Regions from separate parts of the Pantoea sp. RCC30.1 genome, predicted to be linked through region 3. Evidence: predicted binding sites of a transcription regulator. Region 3 holds the regulator's gene; each other region holds the start of a gene.
What was found. The regulator LexA, encoded in region 3, represses DNA repair genes until DNA is damaged. The targets are predictions, from matches to a motif close to TNCTGTATGTACATACAGNA.
Positions count from the first base shown of each region.

Region 1: the regulator LexA is predicted to act here: its motif matches at 6,552-6,571, upstream of uvrB (excinuclease ABC subunit UvrB).
Region 2: the regulator LexA is predicted to act here: its motif matches at 2,471-2,490, upstream of mutH (DNA mismatch repair endonuclease MutH).

Region 1 is NZ_JBXUHX010000015.1:96,692-107,294, reverse strand. It holds gene AC2LB6_RS14755 (OBAP family protein) at 1-424, shown strand, start outside; gene moaE (molybdopterin synthase catalytic subunit MoaE) at 523-975, opposite strand; gene moaD (molybdopterin synthase sulfur carrier subunit) at 977-1,222, opposite strand; gene moaC (cyclic pyranopterin monophosphate synthase MoaC) at 1,215-1,700, opposite strand; gene moaB (molybdenum cofactor biosynthesis protein B) at 1,703-2,218, opposite strand; gene moaA (GTP 3',8-cyclase MoaA) at 2,233-3,219, opposite strand; molybdenum cofactor riboswitch at 3,209-3,342, opposite strand; gene AC2LB6_RS14725 (gluconeogenesis factor YvcK family protein) at 3,547-4,470, shown strand; gene uvrB (excinuclease ABC subunit UvrB) at 4,454-6,475, opposite strand; gene AC2LB6_RS14715 (ABC transporter ATP-binding protein) at 7,368-8,090, shown strand; gene bioD (dethiobiotin synthase) at 8,094-8,765, opposite strand; gene bioC (malonyl-ACP O-methyltransferase BioC) at 8,762-9,517, opposite strand; gene bioF (8-amino-7-oxononanoate synthase) at 9,501-10,603, opposite strand, start outside.
Region 2 is NZ_JBXUHX010000018.1:13,688-24,290, reverse strand. It holds gene AC2LB6_RS16170 (NADP(H)-dependent aldo-keto reductase) at 1-274, opposite strand, end outside; gene AC2LB6_RS16165 (YgdI/YgdR family lipoprotein) at 415-633, opposite strand; gene AC2LB6_RS16160 (TerC family protein) at 752-1,462, opposite strand; gene mutH (DNA mismatch repair endonuclease MutH) at 1,562-2,239, opposite strand; gene rppH (RNA pyrophosphohydrolase) at 2,924-3,451, shown strand; gene ptsP (phosphoenolpyruvate--protein phosphotransferase) at 3,464-5,710, shown strand; gene lgt (prolipoprotein diacylglyceryl transferase) at 5,852-6,733, shown strand; gene thyA (thymidylate synthase) at 6,730-7,524, shown strand; gene AC2LB6_RS16130 (prepilin-type N-terminal cleavage/methylation domain-containing protein) at 7,712-8,182, shown strand; gene AC2LB6_RS16125 (prepilin peptidase-dependent protein) at 8,179-8,706, shown strand; gene AC2LB6_RS16120 (DUF2509 family protein) at 8,703-9,107, shown strand; gene AC2LB6_RS16115 (prepilin-type N-terminal cleavage/methylation domain-containing protein) at 9,154-9,393, shown strand; gene recC (exodeoxyribonuclease V subunit gamma) at 9,495-10,603, shown strand, end outside.
Region 3 is NZ_JBXUHX010000028.1:19,316-29,918, forward strand. It holds gene AC2LB6_RS19720 (UTRA domain-containing protein) at 1-619, shown strand, start outside; gene psiE (phosphate-starvation-inducible protein PsiE) at 690-1,100, shown strand; gene ubiC (chorismate lyase) at 1,187-1,699, shown strand; gene ubiA (4-hydroxybenzoate octaprenyltransferase) at 1,710-2,594, shown strand; gene plsB (glycerol-3-phosphate 1-O-acyltransferase PlsB) at 2,700-5,123, opposite strand; gene AC2LB6_RS19745 (diacylglycerol kinase) at 5,252-5,620, shown strand; gene lexA (transcriptional repressor LexA) at 5,726-6,340, shown strand; gene dinF (MATE family efflux transporter DinF) at 6,439-7,761, shown strand; gene AC2LB6_RS19760 (CsbD family protein) at 7,927-8,139, shown strand; gene zur (zinc uptake transcriptional repressor Zur) at 8,226-8,747, opposite strand; gene AC2LB6_RS19770 (conjugal transfer protein TraF) at 9,198-10,445, shown strand; gene dusA (tRNA dihydrouridine(20/20a) synthase DusA) at 10,552-10,603, shown strand, end outside.

The DNA of each region.
Region 1 (10,603 bases), on a different contig from region 3:
GAAAAAACTGTGGCACAGCCACCAGTATGAGGTGAAATCGGGCACGCTGATTGCGCCTGGCTTACCGGCCGCCGCCGACCATGCCCTGATGACGCGCATCGCGAACACTTACGGGAAAACCTGGCACACCTGGCACACCGACCGCGATAAAACGCTGCCGATTGGCATTCCGGCGCTGATGATGGGCTTTACAGCGGATGGTCAGATGGATTCACGATTGCTGGCAGACCGCGATCGCCGTTTTGACGTCGACAGCAAAAAGATTCGTGCCGAACGGGCAGATATCGTGGCGCATCCGGCGGCACCAGGTGCTAATGCCTGGCAGCAGGGCCAGGTGATTCAGCTGAAGCGCACCCGCGGCGGCGGTGAGCACAGCCACGGCCAGACCGGCTTTGGCCCGGCGGAGCAGCTGAAGCAGCCTTAAGTATCGTGATGAGCGCGTTTGCAGGCAATCGCGTGTAGACATTCAGAGGAGATTCAGCGGGCGGAAACTCTCCGGCCCGCTGAGTTGAAAACGCCGTCTTAGTCCCAGCGCTGAGCAGCCTGGTGGTCGCTGTCGCGGGCATCCACCCAGCGATCGCCCTGCTCTGTCGCTTCGCGCTTCCAGAACGGCGCGCGGGTTTTCAGGTAATCCATGATGAATTCGGCGGCAGAAAAGGCGCTGCCACGATGGGCGCTGGTGACGCCCACCAGCACGATCTCATCGCCGGGAAACAGCTCACCGACGCGGTGAATCACCGTGACGCGCTGCAGCGGCCAGCGTTCACGCGCCGCATCAACAATCTCCTGCAGCGCTTTTTCGGTCATGCCGGGATAGTGCTCCAGCGTCAACGCCGCCACGTTATCACCCAGATTGTGGTTGCGGACTTTGCCGGTAAAGGTCACCACCGCACCATCTTCATCACAGGCCGCCAGCCAGCGATACGCTTCCGCCATATCAAAGGGCGCCGGGCCGACGCGAATCTGCGTTTCCATCTTAGCCTCCGGTCACGGGCGGGAAAAAGGCCACTTCATCACCGGCGTGCAGCGGGTGAGTCATCGGCACCAGCGTCTGATTTACTGCCGCCAGCAGTTTGCCTGACTCCAGCGCCAGCGCCCAGCGGGCATCGCGTTCTGCCAGCGCACTGCGCAGCGCGGCCACATCCGGATAATCAGCACCGACCTCAAGCGATGCGGTGCCGGTCAGCTCACGCACCTGGGCGAAAAACAGCACCTTAATCATGCGTGACCGCCTGGAAATCGCCGCTTTTGCCACCGCTCTTGCTGATTAAACGTAACTGATCGATGACGATATCTTTCTGCACCGCTTTGCACATGTCGTAGATGGTCAGCGCGGCAACCGAGGCGGCGGTCAGCGCTTCCATCTCGACGCCGGTCTTGCCGGTCAGGCGACAGAGTGTGGTGATGCGAACCCGGTTATGGTCCGGTTCCGCTTCCAGGTTCACTTCCACTTTGCTCAGCATCAGCGGATGACAGAGCGGAATCAGCTCCCAGGTGCGTTTCGCTGCCTGAATGCCGGCGATACGCGCCGTGGCGAAGACATCCCCTTTGTGGTGGCTGCCTTCCATAATCATCTGCAGCGTTTCAGGCTGCATCAGCACCAGCGCTTCTGCCCGCGCTTCGCGCACGGTTTCCGCCTTGGCAGAAACATCTACCATGTGCGCTTCGCCCGCGGCGTTAATGTGAGTGAGTTGAGACATACTTACCGTTTCTTCAGATGTGAGACAAAATTACAGGGCGCGGTGCGCGCATCAAGCTGGTCAGCGATAATACGCTCCCAGGCGGTGCGGCAGGCGCTGGTGGAACCCGGCACGGCCAGAATCAGCGTCCCGTTAGCCAGACCGGCAACGGCGCGTGACTGCAATGTTGAACCGCCAATCTCTTCATAGGAGATCATCCGGAACAGTTCGCCAAAGCCATCAATCTCGCGATCGAAAAGCGGCAGCAGCGCTTCCGGCGTGCTGTTTTTCAGGTTAAAGCCGGTGCCGCCATTAATGATCGCCACCTGTACATCTTCACTGGCGATCCAGCGCGACACGGTGGCGCGAATGCGATAGAGATTATCCGGCACGATGGCGTGATCGACCACTTCATGACCCGCTTCCGCTGCCGCCTCGCGCAGGAAGTCGCCGGAGGTATCGTTGCTGGCATCGCGACGATCTGAGACCGTCATCACCGCAATCTGCAATGCCTGAAATTCGCTGGCTGGTTTACCCATACTTCCTCCTGAAATTAGCCGCCAATGTAAGAGAGATTCTGTGTAATGCCGGTGTTGCCCTGATGCAGGAAGTGCGTCTGCTTTTTCTGCCCCAGGCTGCTGGCAATGCGCGCCTGCAGTTCGGCCTGTTGTTCATCGGACGCCAGCAGGTCGCGCAGCGGCACACCGCCGTCACCAAACAGGCACAGGTGCAGATTGCCGTGCGCCGAGACGCGCAGACGGTTGCAGCTGGCACAGAAATCTTTGGCATAAGGCATGATCAGGCCGATCTCGCCGACATAGTCGGGATGATAAAAGACCTGCGCCGGACCGTCGCTACGTCCGCTTTCGCGGCGCTGCCAGCCCTGGGCGATAAGCTGATCGCGGATCACCATGCCGGAAACGTGCTGATCGCGGAACAGTGTGCCGCCGTCGCCGGTCTCCATCAGTTCGATAAAGCGCAGTTGAATCGGTCTGGTGCGGATCCAGTCGAGGAAAGTGGCCAGATTACGGCTGTTGAGATCGCGCATCAGCACGCTGTTGACTTTGACCTGGCGAAAACCAGCATCCAGAGCCGCATCGATACCGCTCATCACCTGATGGAATTTATCCTGACCGGTGATCGCGTGAAACTGCCGGGCATCCAGGCTGTCAACGCTGACGTTGAGTGCTGTTAATCCCGCATCGCGCCACTGTTTCACGTCGCGCGCCAGCCGGTAGCCGTTGGTGGTGACTGCAATCTGGCGGATAGAGGCGTTTTCACGCACCGCCGCAATGATGTCGGTGAAATCACGGCGCAGCGACGGCTCACCGCCGGTCAGCCGCACTTTTTCGGTTCCGGCAGCGGCGAAGGCCCGCGTGACGCGGCGGATTTCATCCAGTGAGAGAAAGCTTTTGTTACGAATGCCCTGGGGCTTGTAGCCGTCGGGCAAACAGTAGGTACAACGGAAATTGCAGACATCCGTGACCGACAGGCGCAGGTAATAGAACTTACGCGCGTATGCATCAGTAAATTGTGACACCAGAACACCTTTCCAGATTGGGAGATGCAGTCATTTCTTCCTGCACCCTGGCAGCTCAATGGCTACGGCCTGAACCCCCTATCCGAAGACTTAGGCATTCAGGCTTGAGTGTACGCTGACCCGTTGATCAGCGCGGTAAGCATGATGGTAGCGTGTATTTCGCCACTCTTCCATTTGCTCTTTTCGCTATATATTCTTATACATATCGAACTTTCACCGCATTTTCGCGACAGGATACGTTAAAATGCGATCCAGATTTTGACGTAAGTCATCCGCGCGGGCTTAGCGTTTAGAGCCACGCCACGCGAACGGTTATTAAGGAGAAGTATGAATCGCACACTGGCCGATCTTGATCGCGTTGTGGCACTGGGAGGCGGACACGGTTTAGGCCGCGTTATGTCTGCCCTTTCCCCGCTGGGCTCGCGTCTCACCGGTATTGTCACCACTACCGACAACGGCGGATCAACCGGCCGTATACGCCGCTCAGAAGGCGGCATCGCCTGGGGCGACATGCGTAACTGCCTTAACCAGCTGATTGCAGAACCCAGCGTCGCCTCAGCGATGTTCGAGTACCGTTTTGCCGGTAACGGCGAACTGGCCGGACACAACCTCGGTAATCTGATGCTGCGGGCGCTGGACCATCTCAGCGTCCGTCCGCTGGAAGCGATCAACATCATCCGTAACCTGCTAAAAGTAGATGCCTTTTTAATTCCGATGTCAGAACAGCCGGTGGATCTGGTGGCGATGGATGCCGAAGGTAATATGGTTTACGGCGAAACCGCAATTGACGAGATGAAAGAGCCCCCGCAGGAGCTGATGCTGCATCCCAACGTGCAGCCCACGCGGGAAGCGCTGCAGGCGATTGGCGAAGCGGATCTGATCCTGATTGGGCCGGGCAGTTTTTACACCAGCCTGATGCCGATTCTGCTGATGGAAGAGATGGCGCAGGCACTGCGTCGCACGCCAGCCACTATGGTGTTTATCGGCAATCTGGGCCGCGAGCTGAGTCCCGCCGCCGCCCGTCTCTCGGTGGCTGACAAGCTTCAGATGATGGAGCGTTACATCGGCAAGCGGGTGATTGATGCCGTGGTGGTCGGCCCGTCAGTGGCAACAGAAGGAATTGAAAATCGTCTGATTATCCGTGAACCGCTGGAGGCCGCCGACATCAAATATCGTCACGACCGCCAGCTGTTACGGGTGGCGCTGGAACACGCCATTCAGGGCTTTGATGGCGCTACGAGGCCGCAATAAACAGCGTACGCAGCTCATGCAGCTGATCGCGCACATTGGCCGCCTGTTCGAACTCCAGGTTCTGCGCGTGCTGCTGCATCTGCCCTTCCAGCTCGTGGATTTTCTTCTGCAACGCCTGCGGCGTTAACAGCTGGAAATCGGCCAGCGCCTGAGCTTCGCCAGGACGTGCCGGTTTCGCTTTGCCGCGGGTTTTCACCACGTTTTTGCCCAGTTCCAGAATATCGGTGATCTTCTTATTCAGGCCCTGCGGCACAATGCCGTTCTGTTCGTTGTGCAGTTGCTGTTTCTCGCGGCGACGCTCGGTCTCTTCAATGGCGCGCGCCATCGACGGCGTGATTTTATCGCCATAGAGAATCGCCTTACCATTGATGTTACGCGCCGCACGACCGATGGTCTGAATCAGCGATCGTTCAGAACGCAGGAAGCCCTCTTTGTCCGCATCCAGAATCGCCACCAGCGACACTTCCGGCATATCCAGCCCCTCACGCAGGAGGTTGATGCCCACCAGCACATCAAACTCACCCAGACGTAAGTCGCGGATAATCTCCATACGCTCTACGGTGTCAATGTCGGAGTGCAGATAACGCACCTTCTCGCCGTGTTCAGAGAGATACTCGGTGAGATCTTCCGCCATGCGTTTGGTCAACACCGTCACCAGCACACGCTCATTGATCTCAACGCGCTTACGGATTTCCGACAGCAGATCGTCTACCTGAGTACCGACCGGACGCACTTCGATAATCGGATCAAGCAGGCCGGTAGGACGCACCACCTGATCGACCACTTCGTCGCCCGATTTCTCCAGCTCATATTTGCCCGGCGTCGCCGAAACATAGATGGTCTGTGGTGCCAGCGCCTCGAACTCTTCAAACTTCATCGGACGGTTGTCCAGCGCCGACGGCAGGCGGAAGCCATACTCCACCAGCGTCTCTTTACGTGCCCGGTCGCCTTTATACATGCCGCCAATCTGCGGAATGGTGACGTGCGATTCATCCACCACCAGCAGGCCATCAGCGGGCAGATAATCAAACAGCGTCGGCGGCGCTTCGCCCGGTCCGCGTGCGGAGAGGTAGCGCGAGTAGTTCTCGATGCCGGAGCAGTAGCCCAGCTCACTCATCATCTCCAGGTCAAACTGGGTACGCTGAGTAATTCGCTGCTCTTCCAGCAGCTTATTGTTCTCCAGCAGCACCCGGCGACGGTCCGCCAGCTCTACTTTAATATCTTCCATCGCCTGCAGAATGCGCTCACGCGGCGTCACGTAGTGCGTCTTGGGGTAGATGGTAAAGCGCGGCACCACCGAATCGATCTGGCCGGTCAGCGGGTCAAACAGCGACAGACGTTCAACCTCCTGGTCAAACAGCTCGACGCGCAGCGCAATATCGTCTGACTCCGCCGGGAAGATATCGATCACTTCGCCACGCACGCGGAAAGTGCCACGCTGGAACGCCTGGTCGTTGCGGGCGTACTGCAGCTCTGACAGGCGGCGCAGAATACTGCGCTGATCGATAATCATGCCGCGGGTCAGGTGCAGCATCATTTTCAAATAGAGATCGGGATCGCCCAGGCCATAGATCGCTGAAACCGACGCCACCACGATAACGTCGCGTCGCTCCAGCAACGCCTTGGTGGCCGACAGACGCATCTGTTCGATGTGTTCGTTCACCGACGCATCCTTTTCGATAAAGGTGTCGGAGCTCGGCACGTAGGCTTCAGGCTGATAGTAGTCGTAGTAAGAGACGAAAAACTCGACGGCGTTATCCGGGAAAAACTCTTTCATCTCGCCATAGAGCTGGGCGGCCAGCGTCTTGTTCGGAGCCAGCACCATCGTCGGGCGGTTGAGGTCGGCAATGACGTTGGCGACGGTAAAGGTTTTACCGGAGCCGGTTACGCCTAATAAGGTCTGATGGGCCAGTCCATCCTCCAGCCCCTCTTCCAGGCGACGAATCGCCTCAGGCTGGTCGCCCGATGGTTTAAAGGCGGAATTCAGTTTAAAAGCTTTGGTCATGAATGCAGTTCCTGCTGGAGAAGTCGGCGGGCAGGCACTTATTTTACTCTGCTGTGGTGATTTTGCCAGAAAATAATACTGGATATAAAAACAGTATTAATGCACTCTTATCGCCAGCATGGTGATACGTTCCACACCGGCGATGTGACCGCGATAGCGCAAAGACCGTTGCGCAATGTTATCCCCAGACCGGGATCTGATTTAACATTTGTCAATAGAGCGTCACAAAATTACAGTTCGGTTACCTGACAGATAAATCGCAGGCTTGTTTTTTGATAAGCAACTGATTTTATTGATTTAAGCCTGTAAGGCCAGATTCTCGTCATTATGTTACCAGGCCGCGTATTTCCTCGCTTCCAACTGGTTTTCATTACCTAATGCACAAGGTTATCCACAGGAATGGTGGATAAGTGATGGCAGCCCCGCCGCCATCAGCTGTGTATAATTTTTCCCTGCCTCTCCCTCACCATGAAAATAATTTTTTTTGCGTTATATTTCGCAGCGGCGGCTGACGGATTATTCTGCATTTTTAATCTGTCGCCTGGCTCAGTATGCAAATTCTGCGGCTCAGACTACGATTCTTATTCAGACATCCTGCCTCTTCACAGCACGTCTGCACCAGAAACAGCGCCCTGAGGCACTGCAAAAGTGCAGCGGCGTGACCACCGCAGGGAATTGATAAGTTTTTCTCACCTTTCATCCCTGAAACCACGCATTCCGGCAGGAATCAGGACCGTTTTTAGATCTGGCCTGGGAATTGCAGGACTTACTGGCGTCACCGCGCTTTACGCGCACTGTGCTGCAATGGCGAGGCTGCCATTGCTGATGACTTGTTTGCCAGACGACAGAGAGCGGATGCAATCAGGCTAATGATCGGGAAGGAGAGTGTCAGATGCTGAGTCTACGTTCGGTAAATCAATTTTATGGTCAAAACCATATTCTGTGGGATGTGGACCTGGATCTGTCGCCTGGTACCTGCACCGGCGTTCTGGGCCGTCCTGGCATGGGTAAAACCACGCTGGTAAACTGCATCATGGGCAGACTGCCGATTAACAGCGGCTCGATCTCCTGGAAAGAGGATGGCTCGCCGCCGGAAGATCTGCTGCTGCAACCGGCGGAACAGCGGGCGCAGATGGGAATTGGCTATGTGCCGCAGGGCCGCCATATTTTCACCCAGATGAGCGTGGAAGATAACCTGCTGATTGCGCTGCTGGCGGGTGCCAGCCAGCGCGATCGCCATCGCGCCATTCCCGAAATGGTGTTCGATCTGTTCCCGGCGCTCTACTCACTGCGCCAGCAGCGCAGCGGCGCTCTGCCGATCGATCAGCAGCAACAGCTGGCCCTGGCGCGCGCGCTGGTGCTGCAGCCCAAACTGCTGATTCTGGATGAACCGACCGATGGGATGTCGCCGTGGCTGGAAGAGGAGATGGGCAACCTGATCCGCCGTCTTAACCTCGACTACGGCCTGACCATCCTGCTGCTGGAGCAGCGCCTGTCGCTGATCCGTCGCGTGGCGGACTATTTCCTGCTGCTGCATCGCGGTCGCAATGTGGCGCAGGGCAGCATGGAGCAGCTGGATGACCACACCGTCGATAAATGGCTGACAGTGGCCTGAATCTTACTGGGGGAGAGTCAGGTATTGCCCACAGAACGCCTGCTGCGCCGCATCGGTGAGGTACGGAATCGTGCCCAGACAGGGCGCAGGCAGTCGGTTTTTCAGACTGGTGAGATACGCCTGATAGCGTTTGCCCGGCGGTTCGACGGTGTTGGCGATCCAGCCCACCAGCGGCAGGCCGCATGCCCGCACCGCATCGGCGGTGAGCATCGCGTGGTTGATGCAGCCGAGCTTTATCCCCACCACCAGAATCACGGGCAGCTTTTCGCTGACCACCCAGTCCGCATAGGTGTGTGTCTCTGACAGCGGGGTGTACCAGCCGCCCGCGCCCTCGACCAGAATCCAGTCCGCCAGCGGTTCCAGCGCCGCCAGGCCCGCCGAAAGTGCCAGATGCGTAATCGGCCTGCCCTCTTCAGCGCTGACAATGTGCGGCGAGGTCGGTTCCATAAACGCCAGCGGATTCACCTGCTGATAGGTTAGCGGCACGCTGCTGAAACGCTGCAACGCCAGCGCATCGCTGTTGCGAACCCCCTCTGGCGTCCTCTCACAGCCTGAAGCAACCGGCTTGTAGCCCGCACAGCGATAGCCCGCCGCGGCGGCTGCCTGCAACAGTGCGCCGCTGGCGACAGTTTTACCGACTTCGGTGTCGGTGCCGGTAATAAAAAACCGTTTCATGAAAGAGTGACTCCATAAATTAAATGGTAACTCAGGCGATAGCCGTGCCGATCGCGCGGCCAGTGCGCCTCTAACTGGTTAAGCCGTTGCCGGGTTAAACTCTGCCCGTCGCGGCCCTGATGCAGATGGGTCGCACCAATCCCCTTCAGGGATCGCATAGCGCTGAGCGCATCGGGAAAATGCAGGGTTACCCTCTCTGAGCTGCAGCGCAGTTGCTCTGCGTGGCAGGCCGCTGCAATCTGCGATTCGCTGAGAAAGCGATTGGCGTGAGGCAACGCATCCAGATGGGACCAGGCCTCATGAACTTCCTGCAGCGAACCGTCGCCCAGCGTGGAAAACAGCAGCGTGCCATCGGGCCGCAGCACTCGCCGGAACTGGCGCAGCGCGCCGGGTAGATCCTCACTCCACTGCACCGCCAGGTTGCTCCACACCAGGTCGATGGTGTTATCCGCCAGCGGTAGCGCGTCGATGTCGCCCGCCAGATAGTGCTGCGCCGTGTCGTTATCCCGCGCCTGTTGCAGCATCTGCGGAGAGAGATCGAGTGCCGTCACCTGTTTGCCGCGTTCACGCCACAGCCTGCTGTACCAGCCGGTGCCGCAACCTGCATCCAGCAGCTGCAGCCCGCTGTGAGCCGGTGCGCGTGCCAGTAGCGCATCGCCGCTACGCCGTTGCAGTGCAGCATGGGCATCGTAATAGCTGGCCGCCCGGCCAAAGGCGCGTGCAACCGCCTGTTTATCAACCCGCAGCGTCATGCAGCGCCTCCAGTAACACGTCAATGTCCTCAGAGCGATGTGCCGCCGTCAGGGTAATACGTAGCCGCGCCGTTCCCGGCGGTACGGTCGGTGGCCGGATCGCGCTGACCCAGCAGCCCGACTCAGCCAGCCGGGTTGAGAGCGCCATCGCATCACTATTTTCGCCCACCAACAGCGGCTGAATCGCACTGGTGGAGTTCATCAGCTGCCACGGCAGCGAGGCCGCGCCGCACCGGAAATGCTGAATGTTGTGCTGCAGCTGCTGGCGCAGCGCATCGCCCTGCTGGATCACCTGTAGCGCCGCCTGCAGCGCGACAGCCTGCGCAGCGGGCATGGCGGTTGAGTAGATCAGATGCCGGCTGAACTGCAGAAAATAGTCGGCGGTGTCTGCATCGCACAACAGCGCGGCACCGCTGACGCCAAAGGCTTTGCCAAAGGTGACTACCAACAGTTCCGGTTTAACGCCCTGCTGCCAGCTGCTGCCGCGCCCCTGCTCACCCACTACACCGATGCCATGCGCATCATCCACCAGTAGCCAGCCGTGCGCCTGCTGCGTCTGGTGCGCCAGCGCAGCCAGCGGCGCGCTGTCGCCATCCATGCTGAAAATACCTTCAGTTACGACCAGTGTCTCTCCCTCGCAGGGTGAAGCGAGCCTGAGCGCCAGGTTCTCCGGGTCGTTGTGACTGAAACGGCGCAGCTGCGCCGGGCTGTGGCTGGCGGCGTCGAGCAGTGAGGCATGGCTAAGTTTGTCGGCCAGGATGCGATCGTTTTTCTCGCCCAGCAAATGAATCACCGCCTGATTAGCCGCAAAGCCGGAAATAAAGAGCAGCGCACGGTCGTAGCCGAGCCAGTCGGCCAGCTGCGCTTCAAGATCGGCGTGCTGATGGTGATAACCGGTGACATGCCCTGAAGCGCCCGCCCCCGCCCCCGCCAGCGCCGCGCCCTGTTGCCAGCCCGCAATCACCGCCGGATGCCGGGTTAAGCCGAGATAATCATTGCTGGAGAAGTGGAGATAGCTGCGGCCGCCGCTCTGCAGCGTACGGGTGGATTGCTGATCGATGACCCGACGCTGCCGCCAGCCATCGA
Region 2 (10,603 bases), on a different contig from region 3:
AAGGCCCGGCGACTTTACTGGCCAGAATGATTTTGTCGCGGCTGCCGCGCTGTTTGAGCCAGCTGCCAATATATTGTTCGGTCAGCCCCTGGGTTTCCGGGCGCGGAGGCACCGGATACATCTCGGCAGTATCAATAAAGTTGATGCCGGAACGGAGTGCTAAATCCAGTTGAGCATGCGCGTCGGCTTCGCTGTTCTGTTCGCCAAACGTCATGGTGCCCAATCCCAGCTGACTCACTTCCAGCGTGCTGTGAGGAATACGATGATAGTGCATTGCCAGCTTCCTTTTCTTTATGGAATGGAATGTTGTGTTCTCAGGGACTATAGCGCGAGCAATGGCGGGGAAGGAAGGGGGAAAAGTCGGGGAAATCACCTGCCAGCGGGGAATCGGTGGCAGGGGATTAAATCGGGCAATTAACGTTCAATGATCGTTGAGACCTCATCGCTATTAATCTGCACCATATGACCCGTCTGGTCAGTGTACTCCACCAGGCCGGTCTCTTTATCAATGCTCGGCTTGCCTTCGGTCATAATCATCCGGCCATCTTTGGTCGCCATAACATAATCAGAACTGCATCCACTTAAGAATGCGGCGGTTACCATCACCAGTGCTACTCCTGCCAACCCTTTCATCACGCCTTATCCTCACAAATGGTCAAGTGCAAACAGTGTAGTAATAAATGGTTTTGCCGGCAGGGTTAATCGTAGAAATCTGAAAGTAACCGGGCGAGCAGGCTCGCCCTTGACTTTATCAGGCGTGCTTTTTCTTACTGCGCATCAGGTTAAGACACTCAACTGCCATCGAGAAGAACATCGCGAAATAAATGTAACCTTTTGGTACATGGACCGCAAAACTCTCCAGGATGAGGGTAAAACCGACCAGAATCAGGAAAGAGAGCGCCAGCATTTTCACCGACGGATGACGTTCAACAAACTCACCAATGGCGCGGGCGGCGAACATCATCATCAGCACCGCAATTACGACGGCTGCCATCATAATGAACAGATGATCGGAGAGGCCGATGGCCGTGATCACCGAGTCGAGGCTGAAAATAATGTCGAGCATCATGATCTGCACAATCGCGCCGAGGAACGAATGGACGCGGGTGTTGTGCTCGCCTTCGCTGCCTTCGATCGTTTCATGGATCTCCATGCTCGATTTCCACAGCAGGAACAGTCCACCAAACAGCAGAATCAGATCGCGCGCCGAAAACGCATGATCCATCAGCGTAAACAGCGGGTTAGTCAGACGGGCAACCCACGCGATAGAGGCCAGCAGGCCAAGACGCATCAGCATCGCGCCCATCAGACCAATGCGACGTGCGCTGGCTTGCTGGTTCTTTGGCAGTTTAGCGACCACCAGCGACAGGAAAATGATGTTATCAATACCCAGCACCACCTCAAGGATGGTCAGGGTGCCCAGCGCCAGCCAGGCGTTGGGATCGGAAATCCACTCAAACATACCGACATTCAATCCTAAACGAAAAGTAAACGGCGATTATACGCATTCAATTCACCGATCTCCCACATAATTGCGACATCTCAGCGCGAGTGGCGCGATTCAGAGGAGAAAATGCCGCGCCAGCAGTGGCCCGGTGAAGCTCTTCTTGAGGTAGAACCCGCGCGGCAGCGTCATGATGGGCTGGCCCTGATCGCCGATCCCCTCTGTGAGCGCCTTACTGTTGGCGGCTTTGGGGCGGATCTGCAGCCAGGCACCATGTCGTGCAGTAATCTGCTCAACGCGACCCAGCACAATCATATCCATCAACTCTTCCCAGTCCTGACGCAGCATCTCATCTTCTTCCGCATCCGGGCTCCATAACAGCGGCGCGCCGACACGACGTTCCCGCAGCGGAATCTCACGCTCGCCTTCAACCGGGATCCACAACACCCGCGCCAGCTTGTGACGCACATGGCTGGTGAGCCAGGTGACGCCGCTGTTGCCGGTCAGCGGTGCGACGCAGACAAAGGTAGTTTCCAGCGGCTTTCCCTGAGTATCGATCGGGATGGTTTTCAGCTCGATACCCAGATGGGCAAAGTCCTGTTCCGCTTTGCTGCCCGCGCTGGCACCAAGATGCCACTCCAGCAGCATGCCGACCCAGCCTTTATCGCGTTTGAGATCCGCAGGCATGGCCAGACCGGCGCGAGCGGCCAGCGTTTCCAGTGTTAATCCGGCTAAATCCTGCGCACGTGCCAGCAGGCTGGCCTCATCTTCAGGTGGTCCTGGCAGGTAACTCATGTTGATGACTCGCAATGGTTAAAATTTGTACAGTGACAACCGGGTATATCTTTTCGCTAAAATAAACCACGTCAGGGATCGATAATAACATGATAGATCATGCTTTTTTTAGCGGATCTCCCGCTCAACACCAGCGGGCAGTCAGGGTTATCCCAGCTTACCCGCAACAATGAACAGGATCTCCAGTCCGGTTATCCACAGAAAAATGGGATAACCCCCGTTTCTGTGCGGTACTGGTTCCATTTACAGCCTTGACTTTTCCCGATCTGAGCATAATTTCGCCTCTCTGGCCTAACTCTGAGCGATTAACTGTGGATAAAAAGCGGTATGCTTATATTTTAATCAATTGTCAGTTTGCGCGAAAATATTCGCGTTTTATGAAACTTTTATGGCTGGCGGGATCGATTTAATTTCATTAAAAATCATAGTGATGAGTTGTTAACTCTTTTCACTCCGCAGGCGAGCTCAGAAAAGGTTATTCACTTAACTCCCGCGTTCTGCACAAAGCTATCCACAGAAAACGTGAATAAGATCGATCTTTTTCGCGGCCTTTGTTTATAACTTTGCCCTTTTCTGTGAGTTATCCCTGTGCTGGTGGCTTAACCCCCCATGAATCCAGTGGTTTACCGCCTGTAAGGAGTGTGAAACAATCAGCTCATTCAAATTTTGCTTTGAGGTAGTCCGGTGATCGATGATGATGGCTACCGCCCGAATGTTGGTATCGTAATCTGTAACCGGCAGGGACAAGTGTTATGGGCCAGGCGCTTTGGACAGCACTCCTGGCAATTTCCTCAGGGAGGCATCAATCCCGGTGAAACCGCAGAACAGGCGATGTATCGCGAACTGTTCGAAGAGGTCGGCTTACACCGGAAAGATGTTCGAATACTTGCCTCTACCCGCAACTGGTTGCGTTACAAGTTGCCAAAACGTTTGGTGCGTTGGGACACAAAGCCGGTATGTATCGGCCAGAAACAAAAGTGGTTTCTTCTGCAGTTAATGTGTAATGACGCGGATATCAATGTGCAGCACAGCAGCACGCCGGAGTTCGATGGCTGGCGCTGGGTCAGTTTCTGGTATCCGGTGCGTCAGGTTGTCTCCTTTAAGCGCGACGTTTATCGTCGGGTGATGAAGGAATTCGCTGGCGTGGTGATGTCTATGCAGGAGAGTGCGGGGCAGCGAAATAATCCTGCCCATCGACGTAAGAGAGGATAGGCCACGCCCTTTATGCTCACTCAGTTGCGCGAAATTGTAGAAAAAGTGGCGAGTGCGCCGCGTCTCAATGAAGCACTCGACATCCTGGTCAATGAGATCTGTCTGGCGATGGATACGGAAGTCTGTTCCGTTTACCTCGCTGACCAGGACCGTCGCTGCTATTACCTGATGGCGACGCGCGGACTCAAAAAACCGCGTGGTCGTACCGTAACGCTGGCTTTTGACGAGGGTATCGTTGGTTTAGTGGGCCGTCTGGCCGAACCGATCAACCTTGCCGACGCCCAGAGCCACCCCAGCTTTAAATATATCCCCGCAGTAAAAGAGGAGCGCTATCGCTCCTTCCTCGGCGTGCCTGTGATCAGCCGTCGCCAGCTCCTTGGCGTACTGGTCGTGCAGCAGCGTGAACACCGTCAGTTTGATGAAAGCGAAGAGTCATTCCTGGTCACGCTGGCTACACAGATGGCGGCACTGCTGTCGCAATCTCAGATGGGTCAGCTGTTTGGTCAATTCCGCCAGACGCGGGTGCGCGCGATTGCAGCAGCACCTGGCGTAGCGGTGGCGCCGGGCTGGGTCGATGAGACGCAGCCTCTGCTCGATCAGGTATCGGCCGCCTCAACGCTGGATGTTCAGCGTGAACGTGAGCGTCTGTCGCTCGCCATGAGCGAAGCAACCAATGAATTTCGCCGTTTCAGCAAACGTTTCAGCGCCAGCGCACAGAAAGAGAGCGCGGCCATTTTCGATCTCTACTCTCACCTGTTAACCGATGCCCGTCTGAAGAAAGATCTGTTCGATGAGATCGAGCGCGGCTCGGTCGCCGAATGGGCGGTAAAACAGGTGATCGAGAAGTTTGCTGAACAGTTCGCGAGCCTGACTGACAACTACCTGCGAGAACGTGCAGGCGATCTGCGGGTACTGGGCCAGCGTCTGCTGTTCCACCTCGATGACACCCTGGTCGGCACCAATGCCTGGCCGGAACGTTTTGTGCTGGTGGCCGATGAGCTGACCGCCACGACCTTAGCTGAGCTGCCGCAGGAGCGGCTGGCGGGTGTTGTGGTGCGTGACGGTGCAGCCAACTCCCATGCGGCGATCCTGACCCGCGCGATGGGGATCCCGACAGTCATGGGCGCTGACATCCAGCCTCATCAGCTCAACAAACGCCTGCTGATTGTCGACGGTTATCGCGGTGAGCTGCTGATCGATCCTGAGCCGGTGCTGGTGCAGGAGTATCAGCGGCTGATCAGCGAAGAGAATGCGCTGAGCAAAATGGCGGAAGGCGTGGTCGATCAGCCGGGTGAGCTGAAAAGTGGCGAACGCGTGCAGGTGATGCTGAATGCTGGCTTAAGCCCGGAACATGAGCAGACGGTGGGCGACTGGGTGGATGGCATCGGTCTCTACCGCACCGAAATCCCGTTTATGCTGCAGAATGGCTTCCCGTCGGAAGAGGAGCAGGTGGCCCAGTATCAGGGCATGTTGCAGCTGTTTCGCAACAAGCCGGTGACGCTGCGAACGCTGGATGTGGGTGCCGATAAACAGCTGCCTTACATGCCGATCAGTGAAGAGAATCCCTGCCTGGGCTGGCGCGGCATTCGCCTGACGCTGGATCAGCCGGAAATCTTCCTGGTGCAGGTACGCGCGATGCTGCGTGCCAACGCCGCCTCCGGCAACCTCAGTATTCTGCTGCCGATGATCAGTCATATCGACGAGATCGACGATGCAAAAGAGCTGATCGATCGCGCCGGACGCGAAGTGGAAGAGATGCTGGGCTTCGCGATTCCCAGACCGCGTATCGGGATCATGATCGAAGTGCCGTCGATGCTGTTTATGATCCCGCATCTGGCGTCACGAGTCGATTTTGTCTCAGTCGGCACCAACGACCTGACGCAGTATCTGCTGGCGGTGGACCGCAATAACACCCGTGTTGCAAACCTTTATGACTCGCTGCATCCGGCGATGCTGCGCGCGCTGAATGCGATTGCACAGGAAGCCCGCCTGGCCAATCTGGAATTGTGCCTGTGTGGTGAAATGGCAGGCGATCCGATGTGTGTCGCACTGCTGGTCGGCCTGGGGTATCACCATCTCAGCATGAACGGTAAAAACGTCCCGCGCGTTAAATACCTGCTGCGCCATCTGGATCACGAAGAAGCGCAGAAGCTCAGCGAGCAGGGTATGAATGCCGACACCGCCACGGAAGTTCGCCATCTGGTCTCTGCTTTTATGGAGCGGCGCGGATTAGGCGGTTTGATTCGCGGCGGCCGTTAGTACCACGCCGGGCAGGCTTTACGCGTTATCCGCGTTTACATTTGCAAGACAATTCAGAAAACCGGCTGTGCTATTATGCGCAGCCTTAATTTATGTGCCTGACAACGCCCCTTTTCAGGGTTGAAAAATAGACGGTGAATGATGAATAACGGCTATATTGCATTTCCGCAGTTCGATCCGGTGATCTTCTCGATCGGACCGGTTTCGCTTCACTGGTACGGTCTGATGTATCTGGTGGGCTTTGTTTTCGCCATGTGGCTGGCTGTACGTCGTGCCAATCAGCCTGGCAGCGGCTGGAAAAAAGAGGAAGTTGAGAACCTGCTTTACGCCGGTTTCCTGGGGGTCTTCCTGGGCGGACGTATCGGCTATGTCCTGTTCTACAACTTACCGCTGTTTCTGGAAAATCCCCTCTACCTGTTTAAAGTCTGGGATGGTGGTATGTCGTTCCACGGTGGCCTGATCGGGGTCATTGTGGTGATGCTGGTCTTTGCCCGCCGTACTAAGCGTCGTTTCTTCCAGGTAGCTGATTTCATTGCTCCGCTGATCCCGTTTGGTCTGGGTGCTGGTCGTCTCGGTAACTTTATTAACGGCGAGCTCTGGGGCCGTGTCGATCCGGGCTTTCGCTACGCCATGCTGTTTCCTGGCTCCCGCAGCGAAGATGTCGCGCTGGCCGCCACCAATCCGCAATACCAGGAACTGCTCAACACCTATGGTGTGCTGCCGCGTCATCCTTCCCAGCTGTATGAACTGGCGCTGGAAGGCGTGGTGCTGTTTATCATCCTGAACCTGTTTATCCGTAAGCCACGTCCGATGGGCAGCGTCTCTGGCCTGTTCCTGATTGGCTATGGTGCCTTCCGTATTATCGTTGAGTTCTTCCGCCAGCCGGATGCTCAGCTTGGCCTGTTTGAAGGCGGAATCAGTATGGGACAGATCCTCTCTGTGCCGATGATTGTTGCCGGTATTATTATGATGATCTGGGCGTATCGTCGTCGCCCGCAGCCACAATTTCGCGAGGAAAAATGAAACAGTATCTGGATTTAATGCAACATGTGCTGCACGAAGGCACACCAAAAGCTGACCGTACCGGCACCGGTACGCTTTCAATTTTTGGCCACCAGATGCGTTTCAATCTGCAGGATGGTTTTCCGCTGGTCACCACCAAAAAATGTCATATCCGCTCCATTATTCATGAGCTGCTGTGGTTCCTGAAGGGTGAAACCAACATCGGGTATCTCAGGGAAAACAACGTCTCAATCTGGGATGAGTGGGCAGATGAGAATGGCGATCTCGGTCCGGTGTATGGCAAACAGTGGCGCAGCTGGGGAACGGCCAGCGGTCAGGAGATTGACCAGTTAAGCCAGGTGATTGAGCAGCTGAAGCGCGATCCTGACTCACGCCGGATTATCGTTTCTGCGTGGAACGTCGGTGAGCTCAGCGAGATGGCGCTGGCGCCATGCCACGCGTTCTTCCAGTTCTACGTGGCGGACGGCAAGCTCTCCTGCCAGCTTTATCAGCGCTCGTGCGACATCTTCCTGGGCCTGCCGTTTAACATCGCCAGCTATGCGCTGCTGGTGCATATGGTGGCGCAGCAGTGCGATCTGCAGGTGGGCGACTTCGTCTGGACCGGCGGTGATACGCACCTCTACAGCAACCATCTGGAGCAGGCGCGGCTGCAGCTGACCCGCGAGCCGCGTCCATTGCCAAAACTGGTGATCAAACGCAAACCGGCATCATTGTTTGACTATCAGTTCGACGATTTTGAAATTGAAGGCTACGATCCGCATCCCGCGATAAAAGCCCCTGTCGCTATCTGATTCGCAATAAAAGATAACGCCCTGGCATCTTCGCCGGGGCTTTTTTTTGCCCGCACACCGGTAAATCTGCGGCACCGCTCGCACGCTTCTCACACTGCCTGTGTGCGGGGAATATTCTCTGCGGCACGCTTTCCAGCCTGACATCACTCACCTTGTTTCGCCTGGCCTTAACCCGCACTCTGACGCCATGAAAACAGCACACTTACGTGGTTTTACCCTGCCGGAGCTGCTGCTGGTGATGGTGATTGCCGGCCTGCTCAGTCTTGCCGCGCTGCATGGCTGGCAGCGCTGGCAACAGAGGCAGCAACTGCGCGACAGCGCTCAGCAATTGCAGGGATTCCTGCTTCGGCTGCGTGCCCAGGCCAACCGGCAAAATAGCGACCTGGTTTTATGGTCACAGCCAGGCGAGCCCTGGTGCATCGGTGCCGGAAGCCGCCCCGTTGCAGGTTGTGGTCACGGGAAACGGCTTCATTTCCTGGCGCCGCTCCCGGGTGTAGCGCTTTATGGCATCCGGGGGGAACCGGGCTTCTATGGCCGCCGCAATGTCGCTAAAGCGGGCAGTATTGAACTGGGGAATAGCGCCGGACGCATGCGGCTGATTATCTCGGCCAGAGCCCGTATTCGCCTCTGCATGACCGAAGAGGAGACGTGCCGTTGAAAAGCGTCGGATTCAGCCTGCTGGAGATGCTGATTGCCATGGCAATCAGCGCAGTCGTGATGCTCAGTGTGGGTCGTTTTCTGCCGTTGCTGCTGGCGGAGAACGCTGGCGTGCTTCAACGGGCGCAGCTGCGGCAGGAGCTACAACAGATGATAGCGACGCTGGAAAAGGCGGTGCGACGAGCCGGTTATTGTCACGGTGAGTGTGGCAGTGGTGCACTGAAAATCAGTGAGAACTGTCTGCTGCTGAGCTGGGACGAGAACAGCAATGGTAGATGGGAGGCGGTAAGCCATGCAGAAAGTGACTATTACGGTTATCGCCTGCGACAGCAGCAGCTTGAGATGCAGCGTGGTGTTGATCAGTGTCAGTCAGCGGGCTGGGAGCGGCTCTCCGATCCCGCATTCATGACGCTGGAGCAGTTCAGCATGAGCCAGCAGGGCGGGCAGGTCAGGATAGTGTTGCAGGGTCGGGCCGGTCGCTGGCTTGAAACCGTGGAGAGCTGGGTTGAGGGAGAGAACCTGTGAAGCAGCGAGGTAGCAGTGCCCTGGGCATGGTGTTAATGATTATGGTCATCGGTAGTTTTACGCTGCACGCCAGCCGAAAGATGTCAGAGCAGGGAATGCGACTGCTGGCCGATGAGCAGCAGTTTGTGCAGGATTTCTGGCGGGCGCAGTCGGCGCTGCAATGGGGCTTATCCCTGAACTGGCCATCCAGTGAGGCGGCCCGCTGTCAGCAGGATGATCGCCATGGCTGGCGCAGCTGTTTACAACGAGGTGAAAAGGATGAAGGTCTGCTTAAAGGTGAGGCGAGCGGCAGTGGCATGGCGGTCTGGCATTGGGTCCGGTTACGGGGCAATCAGATTACTGCACTGCCGCACGGCTGGATCGACTATTGCCCGCTCACGCCGCCGGCAACCTGTTTGTAAGTACGGTGGATTCAGCTTGCCGGAAGTGTTGTTTGCTCTGCTGTTAATGGCATTAAGCAGCAGCACTCTGTTGCACTATCATCGCGCACTGGCGCTAGGATTCAGCCAGCAATGGTATCAGCGTGAGGCATGGCGGGTTGCTGAGCAACGTCTGGCAGGGCATGAAGTGGCGGGCTGGACATCCACGCTGCAACAGCAGAGCGGCCCCTCAGGCTGCACCCTGGAGCGGGCTGAAGTAACGGGGCCCTGGCAGCGCAGTGCCAGCCTGAAACGACTGCGCTGTTAAACATCGCGGGTCGCCCTTTTAATGGGTTTCAACCGCGATACGCGGTAAAGTGACAGAGCCGCAATACCGCAGTCACGTTCTGAGTTATCACAGGAGTTTTCATGTTTCACGTTTATCACTCAAATCAGCTTGATGTGCTGAAGATTCTGGCGGCTGCGGTGATTAAACATGATCCTCTTGATGATCCTTTCGCCTCAGAAATGGTGCTGGTGCAGAGCCCGGGTATGGCGCAGTGGCTGCAAATGGAGCTGGCGCAAACCTTTGGTATTGCGGCTAATATCGAATTCCCGCTGCCCGCCAGTTTTATCTGGGAGATGTTCGTCCGCGTTCTGCCTGATATTCCGGTAGAAAGTGCCTTCAGTAAGGCCAGCATGGCCTGGAAGCTGATGCACCGTCTGCCGGTGATGCTGGTGCATGAAGAGTTCACCTCTTTACGCCACTATCTCCATGACGACGGCGACAAGCGAAAACTGTTTCAGCTCAGCTCCCGCGTGGCCGATCTGTTCGACCAGTACCTGGTCTATCGTGCCGACTGGCTCAACAGCTGGGAGCGCGGCGAAACCATTGAGGGGCTGGGCGACGCGCAGCGCTGGCAGGCCGCACTCTGGCGCGATCTGGTGAGTTATACCCAGGCGCTGCGTCAACCTGAATGGCACCGTGCCAACCTCTATTCGCGATTTATCCAGACGCTGGAGCAGGCGAAAAGCACGCCGGAAAATCTGCCCAAACGGGTCTTCATTTGTGGCATCTCTGCGCTGCCGCCGGTCTATCTGCAGGCGTTGCAGGCGCTGGGACGTCACATCGACATCCATCTGCTGTTCACCAATCCCTGCCGCGATTACTGGGGCGACATTCAGGACTATGCGTTTCTGGCGAAACTGCAAAGTCGTCAGCGCCGACGTCATGGTGCCGATGAATCTCGTGGACTTTTCCGGGATGCAGAGCAGGCACCAGCGCTGTTTAACGATGCTGGCGAACAGCAGCTGACCAACCCGTTACTCGCCTCATGGGGCAAGCTGGGCCGCGACAACCTGTTTCTGCTCAGTCAGATGGAGTCGAACGACGACATTGATGCGTTTGTGGATGTGGAGCCGGACAACCTGCTGCACTGTATGCAGCACGATCTTCTCAACCTGCAGGATAACGCCGTCATCGGACTGAATGCGGCTGAACTGGCGCACAGCGATCAGAAGCGCTGCCTGGATCCGGA
Region 3 (10,603 bases):
GCCGTCGGAGCGTGCCTTAAGCGAGGCGTTCAGTACCACGCGGATTACCCTGCGGGAAGCGCTGGGCAACCTGGAGGCGCAGGGGATGATCTACCGGGAACTGCGTCGTGGCTGGTTTATCGCGCCGCCTCGCCTGATCTACAACCCGCTGCATCACAGCCACTTTCATGCTATGGCGATGGAGCAGGGACGGCAGGCGACCACCGAAGTCATCGCCGCAGAGCAGGTCGCAGCGCACGACAGCGTAGCGACGGCGCTGCGGCTGGCTCCCGGTTCGGCGGTTTACTGCATCCGCCGCCTGCGGCGCATCGATGGGCGCGCGGTGCTCTATGTTGAACACTACCTTAATCCGCGTTTTTTCCCTGGGCTGCTCAATGAAGATCTGACCCGTTCCCTGACCGATCTCTATGACCAGCGCTACGGTATTCGATACGGCGGCGCGCGCTTCACGATTCTTCCTGGTCCGCTGCCGGAGGTTGCTGCACCCACGCTGAATGTGGCACCGGGCAGCCCCGGCTTGCTGATTACCCGCATCAACCGCAACCAGCAAAAAGAGGTAATTGACTGCGACTGTGAATACTGGCGCTACGATGCGCTCTGTGTTGATGTGGAGGCCTGAGGAGTTATTGTGATTTGCGTCACACTCGCGCATGATACCGCGCGCTAATAACTCCTTTTAAAGGCGCAACATGAGTGATAAAAATCCTTTGGCCCGCCACCTTGCAACGGTACTGCAATGGGTGCTGAATCTGGGTCTGCTGAGTCTGGCGATCATCCTGATCGTCTTTTTAGGCAAAGAAACTATCCATCTGGCAAACGTGCTGTTTAACACCGGCGAGCAGGCTTCCTCCTATCTGCTGATTGATGGAATCGTCATCTATTTCCTCTACTTCGAATTTATCGCCCTGATTGTTAAGTACTTTCAGTCGGGCTATCACTTCCCGCTGCGCTATTTTGTCTATATCGGGATCACGGCCATTATCCGCCTGATCATCGTCGACCATAAAAATCCCTTCGATACGCTCTGCTACTCTGCGGCGATTCTGATTCTGGTGATCACCCTGTGGCTGGCAAACAGCAACCGGCTGAAACGCGAGTAATCCTCCTGCCGTCTGACACGACGGCAGGTGTTCGCATCGCTTCTCTGCGCTAAACTAGCGACCTGAAAATTATCGGGAGTGGTGCTATGTCGCAAGACGCACTCAGCTTATTACGTTCGCTCAACTGGCTTTCTCCGTCGCACGCCACCCTTGCGCCACCATTGCTTGGCTGGCTGATGGAGGAGGATTCAATGACGCGCCGTTTTGAACAGCATTGCCAGCGGGTCACGGTTCAGCCGCTGCGTGAAGGCTTTATCGACGCCAGCGAATTGGATGAGGAAAGGGCGCTATTGCCAGACGATGAACGCTTCTGGCTGCGTGAAGTGCTACTTTTCGGCGACGATCAGCCCTGGCTGGCTGGCCGCACGCTGGTGCCGGAAAGCACTCTCAATGGGCCAGAGGCGATGCTGCAACAGCTGGGCACCCGTCCTTTGGGTCGCTATCTCTTCTCCTCGTCGACGCTGACCCGCGATTTTATTGATCCGGGCCAGGTAGAGGGATTGTGGGGTCGGCGTTCGCGCCTGCGTCTCTCCGGCAAACCGCTGCTGCTGACTGAACTGTTTTTACCGGCATCGCCGCTTTATCGCGATCTGGTCTGAGGATCCTGTGGTGCAAAATAGCTTAAGTATGAATAAGTGGCGGGCCTATGCTCGCCTGATGCGTATCGACAAACCCATCGGTACGCTGCTGCTGATGTGGCCAACGCTCTGGGCATTATGGCTGGCGGATATGTCGATTCCGCCGCTGCCGGTGCTGGCGGTATTTGTGGCCGGAGTGATTGTCATGCGTGCGGCCGGTTGTGTGATCAACGACTACGCCGATCGCAAAGTCGATGGTCATGTAGAGCGCACGAAGCACCGCCCACTGGCCAGCGGCGTGGTCAGTGCAAAAGAGGCTAAGCTGCTGTTCGTGATTCTGGCGCTGGTGGCTTTTGCGCTGGTGCTGACCATGAACCTGATGACGATTATGCTCTCCGTCGTGGGGCTGGCGCTGGCCTGGGTCTATCCCTTTATGAAGCGCTATACCCATCTGCCGCAGGTGGTGCTGGGGGCCGCGTTTGGCTGGGCGATTCCTATGGCCTGGTCCGCAGTTAGTGAGTCCTTACCTCTGGTCTGCTGGCTGGTATTTATCGCTAACATCTGCTGGACGGTCGCTTATGACACGCAGTATGCGATGGTGGACCGGGATGATGATCTGAAGATTGGCGTGAAATCGACCGCGATTTTATTTGGTCGCTTCGACAAGTTGATCATTGGTCTGCTGCAACTGGCGACCCTGCTGCTGATGGCGCTGGTGGGCATGATGCTGCATCTGAATGGTGCCTTCTACTGGACGCTGCTACTGGCGGCTGCCCTGTTTGTTTATCAGCAGAAGCTGATCGCCGGGCGTGAACGCCAGCCCTGCTTTCAGGCTTTCCTGAATAACAACTATGTCGGAATGGTGCTGTTCCTGGGCGTACTGATGAATACGCCGCCGTTCAGTCAGCTGTTCTGACCGTGTCCCCTGAGCAGGCACCGTCTCACTGCGAATCGAACCAGACCAGACCTGACCTATAAAAAAGGCGACCTCATGAGGTCGCCTTTTTACTGTAAGCGGGTGTCAGTCGTGCGCTACCGCAGTTTCAATCGTCATGCGGACATCACTGGTGACCAGGTCAGCCAGGATATGCCAGGTCGCCAGAGTCTGCGCGACATCGGCATCACCGCTGTCGCTGATATACCCCTCATCGCGCAGCGTCAGTACCAGCGAGGTAAAGACTGCTTTGTCGAAGAACTCCGGCGCATTGATCCCGTGCAGTACCGACAGACGCTGTGCCAGCGTCCGGCTCTCTTTCTCCAGCGTGCCACGGTTAATCGTCGGCTTGGCGCTGAGAATGGAGAAGGTAATGGCATAACGCTGTAGCGTTTCGCGCACACCGGCAGCCAGCAGTTGCAGCGTGCGATAGCGTGCTGCGGTAAAGCGCAACTCACCCGCTTCGAATGTAATCAGGCCCTGACGCGCCAGCTCCTGACTCACATCAGTGAGCAGTTGTGGCAGTTCATCGGTCTGCCAGCGCAGGAACAGTTCACTCTTCAGCATCGGATAAATCAGGCTTACCTGACGTAGCAGTTCTGCTTCGCTCAGCGTCTGATGCTGCTGAACAATGGCGGCAATCAGCGACGGCATAACCAGCATGTGATGAATGTTGTTGCGATAGTAGGTCATCAGCACCGCCTGCTCGCGCGGCAGAATGATGATGTCGCCAATGCTGTCCTTTTCACTCTCAAACTTATTCATACCCAGGGCGTGATCCAGCAGCGCTTCCGCGGTGAGATCGGGTACGGTCGCGTTTGGCGAGTAGGGCACATTGCGCAGCAGCTGGGTATAGCACTCCAGCTGTTCTATCAGCTGTTCACGGGTTAGTGAGCGCTGACGTGACGCCAGCAGCGCCGTCACACAGAGGTTCATGGCATTGGCCGCGCCCGCTTCATTAATACGCACCATCAGGCTGGCCGCGATATCATTGACGGTCGGCGTTAACCAGCTCGGACGCTGCGGCTCAATCGGATCGATCGCATCGCGCCACTCCGGAACCCGCTTGTTGAGATAGTTAACCAGCGGCAGCGGTTCGCCAAAGTTAACGTAACCCTGACCGAGGTTGCGCAGCTTGCGTAAGCCGCGCACCATCTGCATGAAGCCCTCTTTCTCTTTCGCCGCGCCGCGTAGTTCTTTGGCGTAAGTACCCACTTCCATCACATGCTCATAGCCGATATAGATCGGCACCAGCGTGATTGGACGATTGCCGCCGCGCAGCATTGCCTGCAGCGTCATGGCTAAGGTGCCGGTTTTAGGGTCAAGCAGGCGACCGGTACGTGAACGGCCTCCTTCGACAAAGTACTCAACCGAATAACCCCGGGTGAACAGCTCGCCGAGATATTCGCGGAACACCGTGGCGTAGAGCTTGTTGCCCTTAAAGGTACGACGAATAAAGAAAGCGCCCAGACGACGGAAAATCGGGCCGGCTGGCCAGAAGTTGAGATTGATACCCGCAGCGATGTGCGGTGGCACCAGCCCCTGGTGATAGAGCACATAGGAGAGCAGCAGATAATCCATGTGGCTGCGATGGCACGGCACATAGACAATTTCGTGGCCATCCTGCGCCAGCTGGCGAACTTTTTCACCGCCATTAACGTTGATGCCCTGATAGAGACGACTCCAGAGCCAGCCCATCACACGGTCGGTGACGCGAATCGCTTCATAAGAGAAGTTAGCGGCAATTTCCTCCATCATCTCGACGGCATTCTGCTGCGCTTTCTCATGGGAGATTTTTTTGCTGCGCGCTTCATCTTCGACGGCTTTTTCAATGGCTTTGGATTGCAGCAGACGATTAAACAGATCCTGACGCGCCGGTAAACGCGGACCGATTGCCGCCAGGCGCTGACGGGCAAAATGGATGCGCGCCACGCGAGCCAGCTTCTGGGCGATCGACTGATCCGTACCGTGTTCGGTTGCCATGCGGCGAAGCGAAACGGTAGGCGAGAAACGGACAAAACTGTCGCGCCCGTGCCAGATAACCGCAAAGAACTTCTGCACCCCGTTCAGCACCCGCAGGTGTGGCGTAGCTTCGCCCTGGACTTCACGTCCTGGCGCGCGGCCAAACATCACGGTGACCGGCAGCATCTGAATATCGAGCTTAGGATTATTGCGATGCAGGTCGAGGTAATCGTGAAAGATTTTCACCGATTCCACACTGGGCACAAAATAGGGGAATACGCGCGGGCCATTGTGAATAAACACGTGGCGCGGCAGCAGTGAACCATCAATCTCCAGTGGAGAGAGCGGGTCGGGCAGATGATGCCGCAGACACTGTGCACGTAAAGTCAGTAAGTCAGCCTTCGAATCGTAAGGCAAAACATACATAATAGGTCGGGTCGGATCCAGACCATGTTCAGACACAGGATCGGCCGGAATGGCCTTACTTTTTACCAAAAAGGAGAGTGGTAAATTAAGCAATTTGTAATAGAGTTTACGCCAACCTGACATAGACAACATGAAGCCTCTTGTTAGCAAAGCGCCGCAAGCATAGCAGAAAGCGCAGCGAATATCTGTGGTGGTGCCAATTGCACGCAGCCCAGACATTGACGTCAATCCGATGAAAGGGTTCCCACATCATGGCAAATAATGCCACCGGACTTATCAGAATTGTAAAAGCCGCAGGTTACTCATGGCAGGGACTGCGAGCCGCCTGGCAACATGAAGCGGCGTTTCGCCAGGAAGCACTGGCTGCGCTGGTCGCTATTATTATCGCGTGCTGGCTGGATGTCGATGTGATCTCCCGCATCCTTATGATTGGGGCGGTGGTGCTGGTGGTCATTGTCGAAATCCTCAATAGCGCCATTGAAGCGGTGGTTGACCGCATCGGCCAGGAGCATCATCCGCTGGCGGGCCGGGCAAAGGACATGGGCTCTGCGGCGGTACTGATCAGCATCTTACTGGCCCTGTTTGTGTGGATCGCGCTCCTCTGGACACATTTGCGATAAGCCTTCCATAACGCGCCTGAGGGCGCGTTTTCCCTGACAATCGGTTTCCATTTCGCCAATACCTGTATATACTCACAGCGACTGTATAAACAACCAGGGGGCGGGATGAAAGCATTAACCAGCAGACAGCAGCAGGTCTATGACCTGATTCGCGACCATATTTCTTCAACGGGCATGCCGCCTACGCGTGCAGAGATTGCCGCGCAGCTGGGCTTCCGCTCGCCGAATGCGGCAGAAGAGCATCTGAAAGCGCTGGCGCGCAAAGGCGTCATCGAGATCGTTTCCGGTGCATCGCGTGGCATTCGTCTGTTAATGGAAGAAGAAGCCTCTGAAGGGCTGCCGTTGATTGGCCGGGTTGCTGCCGGTGAGCCGATCATGGCGCAGGAACATATCGAAACCCATTACAAAGTGGATCCGGGCCTGTTTAAGCCGTCTGCTGACTTCCTTCTGCGCGTCAGTGGAATGTCGATGAAAGATATCGGGATTATGGACGGCGACCTGCTCGCGGTCCATAAAACCCAGGATGTGCGCAATGGCCAGGTTGTCGTTGCCCGCATTGATGATGAAGTCACCGTTAAACGCTGGAAAAAGCAGGGTGCTATCGTGCATCTGCTGCCCGAAAACAGCGATTTCGACCCGATTGTTGTCGATACCCGTGCTCAGTCGCTGACTATTGAAGGTCTGGCGGTTGGCGTGGTCCGTAACGGCGAGTGGCTCTGATTGTGAGGGCTACGTGCATTCGCCTTTTCTGATGCTATTCTGTCTGCCCTAATTTTGTCGCCTGCTTTACTGCAGCGACACTGAGCACGGAACGGCGAATGCGCTTTATCACGGCAACGGATAAAAATCTCTGGCGGCTTGCGCTGCCGATGATCCTTTCAAATATCACCGTTCCCTTACTGGGAGTGGTCGATACTGCAGTTATTGGTCATCTCGACAGCCCTGTCTATCTTGGCGGGGTTGCGGTCGGGACCACAGTGACCAGCTTCCTCTTTATGCTGCTGCTTTTCCTTCGAATGAGTACCACTGGCCTGACGGCACAGGCGTTTGGTGCGGGCGATAAAACCGCTCTTGCACGTGCGCTGACGCAGCCGCTGATTATTGCGCTGCTGGCAGGTATCCTGTTCATCGCTTTACGTTATCCGATTATTCAGCTGGCGACCCATCTGGTTGGCGGCAATCCTGATGTTCTGGAACAGGCGGCGCTGTTTATTCAGATTCGCTGGCTCAGTGCGCCTGCCACCCTGGCCAACCTGGTGATTCTGGGCTGGCTGCTGGGTGTGCAGTATGCACGCGCGCCGGTGATCCTGCTGGTGGTAGGCAATCTGGTTAACATCGTGCTCGATCTCTGGCTGGTGATGGGGCTGCACTGGGGTGTCGCGGGGGCAGCAACCGCCACGGCGCTGGCGGAGTACATCACGCTGGGCGTCGGCGGCATCATGGTCTGGCGGGTGTTAAAGCTGCGCGGTATTACGCTAAACCTGCTGAAGCAGAGCTGGCGCGGTGACAGCGGCCGGCTGCTGCGACTGAACCGGGACATCATGCTGCGCTCCCTGATGCTGCAGCTCTGTTTCGCCTCGCTGACCGTGCTGGGCGCACGGCTGGGTCCGGATGTGGTAGCAGTTAACGCGGTATTACTGATGTTCATTACCTTTACTGCCTACGCGCTGGATGGTTTTGCCTACGCGGTTGAAGCTTTTGCCGGCGAAGCGCATGGCGCAAAAGATGGCAGTAAATTGCAGCACGTCTGGCACTCCGCCTGTCGGCAGGCGGTGGTGGTAGCGCTGTTCTTCTCGCTGGTTTATGCCATTTTTGGCCCGCAGATTGTCACCCTGCTGACCTCTCTTGAGTCACTGCAGCAGACAGCTGATCGCTATCTGGTCTGGCAGATAATCATGCCGCTGATCGGCGTCTGGTGTTATCTGCTGGATGGGATGTTCATCGGAGCGACGCGCGGACGCGAGATGCGTAACAGCATGGTCGTGGCGGCGGCAGGCTACTTTCTGACGCTGCTCAGTGTACCGGTGCTGGGCAACCACGGCCTGTGGCTGGCGGTGACGGTTTTCCTGGCGCTGCGCGGCCTGTCACTGTGGCTCATCTGGCGTAAGCACTGGCGTCAGAACAGCTGGTTTGATGCCTGATCCTGCAGGGTTGACTCGGGGTTGATACAGATTATTCCGTATTATTCTACAGTTATTAAACTGTCTGCTATATTTAACTTTAAGCATCGCAGTTAACTAGCGATTTATATCGTTATTTTGTTAAGCAGCAAGATAATCATTAAACCCGAGGATTGGAGGTCTGCCATGAATAAAGACGAAGCGAGCGGCAACTGGAAGCAGTTCAAAGGCAAAATGAAAGAGAAATGGGGCAAGCTGACCGACGATGACATGCAGGTTATCGAAGGTAAACGCGATCAGCTGGTCGGTAAAATCCAGGAACGTTACGGCTATGCGAAAGATGAAGCAGAGCGCGAAGTGACGGACTGGGAAGGCAAGAACAAAGATCACCGCTGGTAATCAGGGTATCCCGTTAATCAGCTGAAACCGCTTCGGTGTGCCCGCACCGGAGGGTACAGGGATGGAAACGCACAAGGATGTGCAGATTACCCGCGTTTTCCCCGCTTTTTACCTTCATCCTGATGATCATGTTCGCAGCTTTCATGATGCGTACAGGCTTCAACGGCGGCACAACTTTCACATAAACCATGTGCTTCAATCACGCTATGGCGTAATGCAAACTGCGCCTCACCCGCCAGCGTCGCGATAATCTTCTCCACCCCCTGCGCCTGCTTTTCTGTAACGGCGGCACAGCGGTCACAGACCAGCATCACCGACGTATGAGCTGGTGCTTCAAAGTGGTGACACATGACGTAGCTGTTGTTGGATTCCACCCGATGAATGAAACCCTGCTCAAGCAGGAAATCCAGCGCACGATAGACGGTAGGTGGTTTAGCCTGCGGTTCGCTGACGCGAAGCTGATCCAGCAGATCGTAGGCGCTGATTGAGCCGGGCTGTTCAGCCATCAGGCGCAACACTTCAGCACGCTGTGAAGTCAGACGCACACCGCGCTGCAGGCACATTTTTTCGGCCTGAATCAAAATTTGCTGCGACGTCATGTTAGTCATGAAAATTCTCCGCTGGATAAGTGATGTTATTTTATCACATATAGTTTCGCGGTGCTGAGGTGGGTTTTCGTCTGAAAGAACAGCATTATTTGCCTGATAAAGCAGCATAATTAGAATTTAAGCCGCCTTTAATCTCAAATCTGACGACAAATCAGATCCATTCTGAATCGACCTGAAGCGGAATTGGTTGGCATTTTGCTTTGCATCTCACTGAGTTAAGAAGTAATGTTCAGAAAGACTTAATAAAAGTCTGGCATTATTTGAAATTTCCAGGCGCAGTCTGAACTATTACAACGGTTTTTTGATTGGAAAACGTCCAATCCTTTGAATTAAGGCACTGTTTCCTTTGAATTCACAGCAATAACGCGTTAGCCAGGGTTCACAATAGGGCTAACAAACTATTCAGTCGTTGAATGTTTCAATGGCAATTTCTCAGGTGATGGCAGGCAAATGGTGAAAAAACCCGCACAACGCTCAGCGCTGAAGTACTCCGCTGTAGCGACCGCGCTTTTCCTTTCTTCTTCCGCCATGGCGGCAGGGACCTGGTATGATGCACGTAATGACGCCATGGGCGGTACCGGCGTAGCATCTTCTCTTTACGGCTCCGCAGTGCTGGCGAACCCGGCATTGATGACGCGTGCTAAACCCGACGATAACGTCAGCATTATTATTCCCTCAGCCGGTATTCAGGTTACTGACAAAGATAAGCTGATCGACAAAGTGGATGACATCACCGATACCGTTGATCGCTACCGCGACGTTGTTGGCAACCTCACTTTTGCAGATTTTTTCCGTGTTAACTCTGAACTGCGCGCTGCCTCAGGTGATGTTGCTGATAAGCTAAGCGATTTGCGCGGTAACAAAGCAGACGGTACTGCCGGCGCGGCTGTTGCCGTTACCATCCCTAATGAAACTCTGCCTTTCGCCTTTATCACCAAAGCCTACGGGACAGCGCACGTCCGCGCTAACGTGGTACAGAGTGATATTGACTACCTGCGCAGTATAGAAAACGGGGCGTTTCCTCGTCCTGGCGATCAAAATAACCTGCGCTCCAGCGCGAATGGCTTAGCGGCGCTGACCACCGATTACGGTGTAGCGGTAGCGCATGAGTTCACCATCGGCGGTCAGCCGGTATCAGTAGGCGTGACGCCGAAAGTGCAGAAAACCTGGCTCTATAACTACACCGCCAGCATCTACAACTACGACAAGAACGACATCAACAATAGTAAGTATCGCAGCACCGACACTGGCTTTAACGTTGATGCCGGTCTGGCGACCACCTTTGCTGAAAACTGGACGCTGGGTCTGACCGGACAGAACCTGGTTTCGCGCGATCTGCAGACCAAAGAGGTCAACGGTTACCGCGACACCTACCAGATTCGCCCGCTGGTCACCACTGGTCTGTCCTGGGATAAAGGTCCGTTTACTGTGGCGGGCGATGTGGATCTGACTGAAACCAAACGCTTCAAAAGCCAGGATAACAGCCAGTATGCGGCTGTGGGCGCGGAATACCGTGTACTTGACTGGCTGCAGCTGCGTGGCGGTTATCGTGCGGATATGCGTTCTCATGACGAGAATGTCGTCACGGCAGGTTTCGGTGTGTCACCGTTTAACAAAGCCGTCCATCTGGATCTGGCTGGCTCAGTGGGTGCTAACAACACCTGGGGCGCGATGATGCAGCTGGGCTTTAACTTCTAAGCGCGTTATTCAGGCTGTTCGGGGGCGGGCGATGCACTATCGCCCGCCCTTGTGTTATCCTTGCACAGAATTCCATCACCTTTAATTACCGGATTGTCTGCGCTTCATGCCTAATTTCTCTTCGCAACGTTTCTCTATCGCCCCTATGCTCGACTGGA